Regions from separate parts of the Nostoc sp. UIC 10607 genome, predicted to be linked through region 1. Evidence: riboswitches for the same ligand, from Rfam matches in the RefSeq annotation. Region 1 holds a riboswitch; each other region holds the start of a gene.
What was found. A riboswitch is a leader RNA that binds a small molecule or an ion and turns the genes downstream of it on or off. The one in region 1 is predicted to bind cobalamin.
Positions count from the first base shown of each region.

Region 2: linked by a shared signal. The riboswitch ahead of ACEYW6_RS07175 (DUF1636 domain-containing protein) and the one ahead of ACEYW6_RS22155 (DUF1636 family protein) in region 1 are both predicted to bind cobalamin.
Region 3: linked by a shared signal. The riboswitch ahead of cobG (precorrin-3B synthase) and the one ahead of ACEYW6_RS22155 (DUF1636 family protein) in region 1 are both predicted to bind cobalamin.

Region 1 covers NZ_JBIQNW010000029.1:70,188-73,466, reverse strand. Annotated here, with positions in the region: gene ACEYW6_RS22165 (BMP family ABC transporter substrate-binding protein) at 1-399, shown strand, start outside; gene ACEYW6_RS22160 (cobalt-precorrin-6A reductase) at 440-1,183, opposite strand; gene ACEYW6_RS22155 (DUF1636 family protein) at 1,183-1,602, opposite strand; cobalamin riboswitch at 1,624-1,806, opposite strand; tRNA gene ACEYW6_RS22150 (tRNA-Val) at 1,908-1,981, shown strand; gene ACEYW6_RS22145 (PAS domain S-box protein) at 2,581-3,279, shown strand, end outside.
Region 2 covers NZ_JBIQNW010000005.1:230,652-233,930, forward strand. Annotated here, with positions in the region: gene ACEYW6_RS07165 (CapA family protein) at 1-461, opposite strand, end outside; tRNA gene ACEYW6_RS07170 (tRNA-Ser) at 654-738, opposite strand; cobalamin riboswitch at 978-1,121, shown strand; partial or broken gene ACEYW6_RS07175 (DUF1636 domain-containing protein) at 1,524-1,780, shown strand; gene ACEYW6_RS07180 (hypothetical protein) at 1,791-2,255, shown strand; gene ACEYW6_RS07185 (methyltransferase domain-containing protein) at 2,268-3,134, shown strand.
Region 3 covers NZ_JBIQNW010000034.1:42,202-45,480, forward strand. Annotated here, with positions in the region: gene ACEYW6_RS23760 (DUF3177 family protein) at 130-726, shown strand; gene ACEYW6_RS23765 (hypothetical protein) at 762-1,058, shown strand; gene ACEYW6_RS23770 (hypothetical protein) at 1,055-1,471, shown strand; cobalamin riboswitch at 1,601-1,733, shown strand; gene cobG (precorrin-3B synthase) at 1,722-3,279, shown strand, end outside.

The DNA.
Region 1 (3,279 bases):
GGGATTTATGCTTTTGGCTACAACACTGATATGAGTAAGTTTGGTCAAAAAGCCCATCTGACATCAGCTATTAACAAATGGGGCAAATTCTATATAGATAAAGCCTTGGCTGTAATGAGTAATACTTGGAAGTCTCAAGAGGTTTGGGATGGCATTGGTCAAGGAATGGTGGATATTTCCCCCATGAATCAGGCGATTCCTGCGGATGTGCAACAACTGGTGAATGCAAAGCGCGATGAGTTTATTCAGGGTAGTGCACATCCTTTTGATGGCCCGGTGCAAGACCAAAAAGGGGTGGTGCGAGTGCCAAAGGGTAAGGTGTTGGATGATAGGGGACAACTGGCGATGGATTGGTATGTTGAAGGAATTGAAGGCTCAATTCCCAAGGATAAATCCTAGCACTGCTAAAAGTCTGATTGGCGGCTTTTACTTTCTTTCACTAGTTGTCCAACTTGTCAAATAGCCATGCTAAAGCACCATCAACATCAGTAACCTTTTCTCCTGGCGGTATGGCTGGACGATTTACCATAACAACCTTCACACCCAGTTCTCGCGCTGCAATAATCTTAGGCTTTGTTGCATCGCCACCACTATTTTTACTTACTATGGTATCAATCTTGTTATGAATCAGGATTTGTCTTTCGTTATTGAGGCTAAAGGGCCCGCGATCGCACAATATCATTCCTGGTGGTACTAAAGCATCATCGGTAGGAGGGTCAATCATCCGCATCAAAAACCATATTTTCTCTAGATGAGCAAAGGCGGCGAGTTCTTGCCTCCCAACTGTCAAAAATACATGCTGTGCCTGGTTTGCTACAGATGCTGCTGCGGCTTCAATGCTGTCAACTTCAATCCAGCGATCGCCACTTCCTTTTTCCCAAGGCGGGCGAATTAACATCAGATGGGGTACTCCGACTTCCGTTGCAGCATCTGCCGCATTGAAGGAAATCTGAGTAGCAAAAGGATGGGTTGCATCAATTAATAAGTCGATTTGCATTGCTCTGAGATAGCTAACCAATCCAGCCACACCACCGAAGCCTCCAACCCGTAAATCGCCCAACGGAACTGATGGTTCACGGGTGCGACCAGCTAGAGACGTGATTGCTTCTAACCCTTGGATAGTCGCCACTTTGGCAGCTAGTTCTGCGGCATCTCCCGTACCACCCAAAATTAAAACTCGCATCATTGAGATAAAGGTGGAATCTTTGCCAATATGCCCTTTTTCAGGGCTTCTGGACGCTCTGACCAAGGGAGTAAACCATTTGCTTTGGCATAGTATTGACTAGCACATTCTAGTATCGCAGATGCACTGCCATCAACGGCTAAATCACCAAATAGATATGTTAATTTGCCCTTGGCAGCAAAGGCAACTACACAGGAACGATTACAAGCACTCATGCATTCAACCTCTTGAATTGGGAATTGATCTCGCAAGTCCCAATCTTGTGCCAAGTGCTGAAGTTGCTGTAGTAGTTGTTCGCCACCACTTTCACCTAAACGTTTTCCATCTTGCCAAACGCTAGCACAGGTTTTGCAAACAAATAAAGTGTGGTCAGGAACACCAAAGCGATTAGTTGGGGAAATATGTGCAGTAGCAGTCATCTGTACCTCGCAGAAATGGGGAACTGATCAATCTACTTCGGCGGGCATCCTGACTCACTCAATTTGGAATTTGGGATTACTTAGTTTGCTAATCTCAAATCTCAAATTAATTCACAGTTGCGGGACAGCGCCGGATTTGCACCGAACTTTCCCCGTTACCTCTGGTAGCTGACCCCTACCAGAACCGAATAACCTCAATGATCATACACCAGGGTCGAATGGTACTTCTCTTAGTAAGATGGATTTACACCTTTATCTTGCTTTATCAAGAAAATATGTGTTATTATTAATAATCGTGTGGTTAAGGACGTATAGCTCAGTTGGTTAGAGCGCTACGTTGACATCGTAGAGGTCACTGGTTCGAATCCAGTTACGTCCATTGTTGGAAAGTCCTTATCTGTAACTGCTTGTCACTTAAAGGATAAGATGGCCGTTTTTAAAGGATAAAGTGGCCGCCCTGATCAAGCTGAAATGCTTATTTTTTCGTTGCACACAATCTGCGGCGATCGCATTCAAATCTCTTAAACACTTTTCCTACTCAGTTCTGCTTTGCGGTCACTTTATGCTTTAATTTCGGCCACATTATCCTTTAAGTGACAGTCTTGGTCAACTATTGGTTGTTATCTTGGACAACTTATGGTTGTTGTCGCAAAAATTCAGTCCCGATGACACTCAAACCTTAACCGACTATCCCCCATCGACTCAACCATATCACCATAACGGGACAGTGAAGAAGTTGTACGAGGGATAGGGCAAAACTTTGCGCTTCTGGTGTTCCGTGCTATGCCAGTTGTAAAATGAGTGCTGTAGAAACGCTCTACATAATTGATACAGCGCTCGTAAGTGAACGCCATCACTCTGCAACTGGCTAGAAATGAACGAAAGAAACCAAATAAAACCTCAGAAGATGAAAGATGTAGATAGCTAGATTGCTGTATAGTTTGGATTATGCCAGATTATTCTCTAAAGAGTTGCTCTATGATCGCTCTACCTGGTATTTTTATCCAAAACAAAATATACGAAAGTTCTAATTCTCTAGTGTATCGAGGCATTAGAGAGGATGGAGTAGGGATCATCGTAAAAATGCTAAAGTTTGATTATCCCTCACCTCAAGAACTGACTCGCTACAGACAGGAATATAAAATTATTCGTTCCCTCAATCTGGAAGGAGTTGTCAAGGCATACAACCAGCAGGACTATCAACGCACCCTGGTGATTATCTTAGAAGATTTTGGAGGAGAGTCCTTAGAGCAATGGATGCACAAGCGCCCAGATATCTTCTGCCCGATGCCTTTATCCACTTTTCTAGGTCTTGCGATCGCCCTCACCGACATTCTTGGCAGAATCCATGCAGCCAATATCATTCATAAAGATATCAACCCTGGAAACATAGTCTTTAATCTGGATACTGGCGTTGTCAAAATTATTGACTTTGGGATTGCAACCCAATTTAACCGCACGAATCCGACGTTCAAAAGTCCCCATGTGCTAGAAGGCACGCTTGCCTATCTGTCGCCAGAGCAAACTGGGCGGATGAACCGGATGCTCGACTATCGCACCGATTTCTACTCGCTGGGCGTGACCTTCTACGAACTGTTAACTGGACAGCTACCGTTCCCCACTCAAGACATCCTGGAGCTAGTTCATTGTCATATTGCCAAACCGCCGATTCCTCCG
Region 2 (3,279 bases), on a different contig from region 1:
ACATTAAAACCAGCTTCAGCAAATAGCTGGGCATATGCAGGTGGGGAACGAAAGGCAAAGACTTGTCCTCGACTAATATCTTTGGCAGTGTAGGGATAATTAGTTAAGCTACTTTCAAAGTTACCAAACAGGATATCAGATCCTTGCAAGTGAGTTCTCACTGCCTTTGGTAATAATTGATCTCGAAACCGAGGTAATCTATGGTTAGGGAAATTAGTGCCGGGAATAATATCTCCAACGGCTTTGATAGTAATAGTGTCTGGAAAGGTTTGTTCTTCTGTTGTTGATGGCGTAAGTTCAGGGATAGCTAATGGAAATTGCACAGGCTCAGTGGGTGTAGTCGCAGCGTTTAATCGCTGTGATTGCCCAAGCCGGATAACGACTCCTATACTAATGCCCAGATATAAACAGATGCTGATAAAACTAAATGAGAGCACTCTCGCCATGCTGCGATTTGCCATCGTTCACTCCTCACACAATGGCATTAGTTTATCCCAAAAATCTATACTAACGGTGTATATTTTAGTGTAGTTTGGGTAACATTTGGCTAAGTAAATACTGAAGTATAATCTCGTATACTTGCAAATAATCATACCTGCCAGCTATGAAGCCAAACATTATCGCTTTGTCCAATTCTTTAGAAATCTTTTAAACGGAGAGGGGGGGATTCGAACCCCCGTTGGGTTTCCCCAAAACGCATTTCGAGTGCGTCACCATGAACCGCTCGGACACCTCTCCAGTTATATTATTCACACATTTGAGTATTCAAATGGTATGAAGTAAGGTAAATTTTACCATATTTCCTATACTACTATAACATTATCGCTTTATCTGCGTAACGGAATGCTTCGGGAACGCCCAAGCCAAAGACATTTACCATCATCGTGGTTACTGCAATTACCTAGTGAGTCAATGACACCCACAGATGTATTTATATAGAGCCATGAAAAAACTGTCTGAACTATTGAACGGTGATATACTTAAAAAATTCACTCGGTTCTAGTAGAGGTCAGCCACTAGAGGAAACGGGGAAAGTCCGGTGTAAGTCCGGCGCTGTCCCGCAGCTGTGATGAGACTTATGTCTCAGAGTCAGAATGCCCGCCGAAGTTGACTTATAAGTTCTACACGTCTGCGAGGTACAGATGAACAAAAGTATAAATATTTCTACTATTAGTCAGTCTCACTTCTTTAAAGAGCCAGAGATTCGCTACAGATTATGGCTTGCTACGAGACGATAGACAGTTAATTTATGGTATAAATTGCACCTCTAAGTGTAGCTATCAATTGTGCTAGTTTTTCTAGGCATAAGTATTGGTACTACTAAGCTGTTACGCATTTAATTTGTACATTTACCTGATGACTGATGACTGATGACTGTTAACCGTCAACAATCAACAGTTAACGACCATCAAGAGTGTTTATATACTTTAGACGCGCATCAGCTTAGTTGATTGTTGCTAATACAACTATTTTCATGTAAATAGCTCACGCTGTAAGGGGATGGTCAACTTAGAGCCAGAGCAAAATGCATGAGTGCTTGTAACCATTCTTGTGTTATTGCGTTTACAGCAGAAGGGAAATCAACCTATCTGTTTGGCGATTTACCCGTTGATGGCTGTGCATCTGCTGTACTGGAATGTGCAAGTCAATATTACACAAGTCTAATGGTTTACTGTCTTGCTCAGAACAACCTGAACCTTTGAAAACGGGTATTTTGGCAAAGATTCCACCACTAAATAAGTGGGCAAAATTAAACATAAGTTGTTGTAAAGTTCTATAGGAGGAAGCAAATGCGACCGGAAAAGAGTATCTGGCAAGGAAATTTTGGCTACTGGCAAAACAGCTTTATTCACACTAATCTGCTGGTAATAGGTTACACAGCATGGAAAGGATTTCAGTCATTTGGGCGGGGGGTTGTAATTTGTGATGTTGATACTCAAGTTACTCATCCTTCAATTACAAGTCTCGATACGGTTCCCTTCACCCTCCAATTTCTTCCTTGTGATCTGATTGGGTTTTATTTGCGATCGCGTCAGAGTTGTGGGACAATCTCGCAATCAATTAGCTCATCAATGATTTCATCCATCCTCTCAGCAGTTGCAACATACAATCCCCATCAAGATATTCTTCTGGTGCTAAAGGCTGATCCTCAAATTGAGGTCAATTTCTTACACCAGCTAAAAATTACTCCACCCGATTGCTACGAACAAGTTTGCAAACGTTGGGAAGAATTTCAACCAAGCTTAATGCCTTAAAACTTAGCCTCAATGCAAAAACCAAAATCAATCAACATTTCCAAACCAACTCGCTACCAAAATGCGGCGATAGATTATTACATGGGACTCACAGATTCCTCTTATCTGCATTACGGGTATTGGGAACCACTACCTACTGAGGGTGAGGAATTGACCCTAACTCGCCTGCGTGTGGCTCAAGAAGCCTATGCAGCCAAGCTTTTGAGTTTTATTCCAGAGGGAACCAAAACTGTGATTGATGTAGGTTGCGGTATTGGTGGTAACGCAGCATATTTGTGCGATCGCGGCTTTATTGTTGAGGGATTAGCACCCGATGCACTCCAACAAGAGAAGTTTATCAAGAATACGAACGGGCAAGTGCCTTTTTACTTAACCAGATTTGAAGATTTTCACACCTCACACTCCTATGACCTAGTTCTGTTCAGTGAAAGTAGCCAATATATTGCTGTTGGCGATTTGGCTCAAGGTGCAGCTCGTTTATTAAATAGTGGAGGCTATTTATTGCTTGCGGATATGATGCGCTCTGATGCTGGATATAGAGAGGGCATTTTTTCTAATTGTCATGTCGCTAGTGAGCTTCAGGCGGCCTTGCAACAGGCTGGATTCAAGTTAATTAAGACTGAGGACATTTCCACCCAAGTTGCACCAACGATTGACTTGTGTGTTGATAACTTTCGAACTTTTGGGCTAACTACCGTTAAATATATTGCAGATTTGGTAGCGATCGCAGTCCCACCATTACATGCGATCGGTCGTTTAGCATTCAAACGCTGGCTGGAAAAGCCCATTGTCGAAGGGTTAGCAGCACGCACTATTTTTGATAGCCATCTCTGTTATAAAATCGAACTCTGGCAGTTATCAATTCATCAGGGGAATTGAGTGTTTGAGCTTAAATTAACACCACTCTCTACTCCCCATTCAATTTGAATTCTAAATTTTTGCTTTAGTTATGAAATCGCTTGCACAAGAAGCAATCCTAAACACTGACAATGTTCAAAAGTGCGATGCCAAATAGACCGTCGTA
Region 3 (3,279 bases), on a different contig from region 1:
AGCTTTGTGCTTTGATTAAACTGTTATGTAATATAGATAGACTACTTGCTAGCTAATAGCTTACAGGGTTGTCAGTTATAGATACTTGCTCTTGGTTAAAAATGTTTTATTTATCGTTTGAGAAAAATTATGGACTATAACGTTTGGTTTCGCCCTTTCGTCTGGATTGATTATCGACTGGCAGTATTATTCCTGGTAATTATTCCGCTAATTCTCCTGATTTGGGCATTTGTGCAAAAAGCAGAAGGCATACAACGCTTGTTAGCTATATATTGGCGAGTATCAAGCCTAATGGCAATCACTATTTACTTAATGATTGCCCAGTATCCAGTTAGCTTTATCTCTGGGTTGATAGCTCAGATTTTGATCCCGATTTCGCTGTGGTTCTGGGTGGATATTAATGATGAAATTGAGTATCAAACTAGTGGCTCTTTGAAATTGATTTTTACCTCTTGGCGCTGGGCTACAACTGTTTATTGTTTTTTGAGTGCACTAGCCTTTATCCCTTTTTTGGGTTGTGCTTTTTCTGCCAATATGCTAAAGACTGCCTATTGTCGTGTCTGGTTTGAAGCTCCGTTGCTATTCAAAGAATATTTCCATGCTAATAGCAAGGCTGAGTTCTTAGGTTTTCTTGGCATAACTAGTTTAGTAATTTATGTGCTTTACTTAAGCTATTTTGTTCTGATTAAGCTGGGCAAGCAGGGACGTTCAGCCACACCACAGTAATCTTTGCTGCCCACAGTACCTCTAATTTTAAAAACATGAATTCCATTGGCAAGCGACTGGAACAATACACCGCTAAACGCCCCCAAGAAGTCCTACTTGTAACGGTGGAAATTGCTGATGAGCAAGATACCATTGCTGTTTTCAAAGGCTTTTCCAGTTCTTTGATGCGCCCTACGGCATTTGATGCAGATGTACCAGTTTTGCCAGATGGAGCAAACATCCTCAACATTGACCGAGTAGCCAGTCCTTACAATCCTGAAGCACCCCGTTATATTCAACAAGGACTTTCTTGGGAAGCTATGGAAGCTTTATTATCAGAAGTGGGAGTATGAATAAACCGATTGTTTGGATACATGGAGATTGCCTCAGTCCATACAACCCTGTATTGCAAAAATATCCCGATGTCCCAGCTATCTGGGTTTGGGACGAGGCTTTGATAGATGAATGGAAACTGAGTATCAAACGTCTCACCTTCATATACGAATGCTTGCTAGAGTTACCTGTTGTTATCCGTCGCGGTAATGTGGCACAAGAAATTTTAGCTTTTGCTAAAGAACATGATGCGAATTTAGTCGTCGCAGCCAACAGTCCCAGTCCCCGGTTTGATGATATCTGCAATCAAATAAAGGGTTCTATAGCAGTGGAAGTGCTTGAGGTAGAACCATTTTTTGAATATGATGGCTATATTGACCTGAAGCGGTTCTCGCGCTATTGGAAAGTGGCCCAAAATTATGTTTTTGAATAGCTCAATTGTTATATTGTAATGTCTAGCGATCGCTTCTTCTGCCAACGTTTCATTTTGCGATCGCAGATCCAACTGATGAAGCAATCTGCTAGTTACAGCTTACAAATGGCAAAATTTATGAAGCATTAAATTTTCTGACTACCTTCTCGTGCTAAATTACTAAAGCTTGGAGTTGGGAAACTCCGGTGAAATTCCGGGACTGTGCCGCAGCTGTGATGGGATCACCCAAGTCAGAATGCCAACCCTCAAGATGTCCTCAATACACACTCAGCGTCTACTCCCTGCGTTGCACGGGGAAGGAGTTCCAAGTTTGCTTTCTGGATTTGCCACTTGTCCTGGCTTGTTTTATGCTACACCCGCCGCAGATGGTATATTATCTCGCATTAGAATACCAGGTGGAATTATTAGTAGTCAGCAGTGCCGTGTGATCGCAGATATAGCAGAACAGCACGGTGGCGGCTATCTGGATGTGACTAATCGAGCTAATCTACAAGTCCGCGAAATCCACAAGGGGATAAATACTGAAGTTCTAAAGTATTTACAGAGTATAGGACTCGGTTCTCACAATCCTGTTGTAGACCATATTCGTAATATTATGACCAGCCCTACTGCTGGTATCGACCCGCAAGAATTAATCGACACTCGCCCTTTTGTCCAAGGTTGGGATCATTATATTGCTGCACATCCGGCCCTTTCGGGACTGTCAGCAAAATTTAGCGTTTGCTTTGATGGTGGTGGGATAATTCGGGTGTGCGATCGCTTGAATGATATCCTATTTGCTGCTGTCTTAGTTAACAGTAATGTTTACTTCCGCCTCTCTCTCAGTGTAGGGACAAAGGGTCAACCGCCCAGCGATATGGGAATATTGTTACCACCAGAGGAATGTTTGCCCGTTTTGGCAGCGTTGACAGATGTCTATCTAGCTCATAGTAATACTACAAGTAAGCGTCGGCTACGTCTCTTAGAGTTATTGAATACTTTGGGTTGTGAAAATTATCTCCAGGAAGTTAAGCAGCGTCTACCTTTCCCTCTTTTATGCAGTGAAGCAAGAAATGACCTAACCCCCCAACCCCCTTCCCTGCAAGGGAAGGGGGAGAAATTCTCTACTCTTTTGCAAAGAGAGGGTTTGGGAGAGAGGTCAAATGCTAGCTATCAGCATATTGGCATCCACCCCCAACGTCAGAAAGGCTTATTTTACCTTGGTGTTGTCTTGCCCCTTGGGCGATTGGAGAGTAGACAGATGCGGGGTTTAGCAGATTTAGCAGCAAAATATGGCAGTGGAACTCTCAGGCTAACCCCTTGGCAAAATTTGTTGCTAACTGATATTCCTCAGCAATGGGTTGGCGATGTCCAGCGAGAAATTGCTTGCTTAGGATTAGATTTCTCAGCAACCAACATCAAGAGTGCATTAGTTGCCTGTTCTGGAAAAAAGGGTTGTGCTGCTTCTGCTACGAACACCAAGGATCATGCATTGGCATTAGCAGAGTATCTTGAAACTCGCGTCATTCTAGATTGCCCTGTTAATATCCACTTCAGCGGCTGCGAAAAATCCTGCGCCCAGCATAGCAAAAGTGATATTACTCTGCTCGGTGTCAGCATTGAGGCTGACAATGGAACTGTGGAGGGTTATCACATTTATGTTGGTGACAGCAAGCAGAAATCCGGACGTGAAATATATCAATATGTAACTTTTGCCGAACTACCTGCATTCATAGAGCGGATGCTATATGTATATAAAAATCAACGCCTAAATTCTGATGAGTCCTTTGGGAAATTTGCTAATCGATATGCGATCGCCCAATTACAGG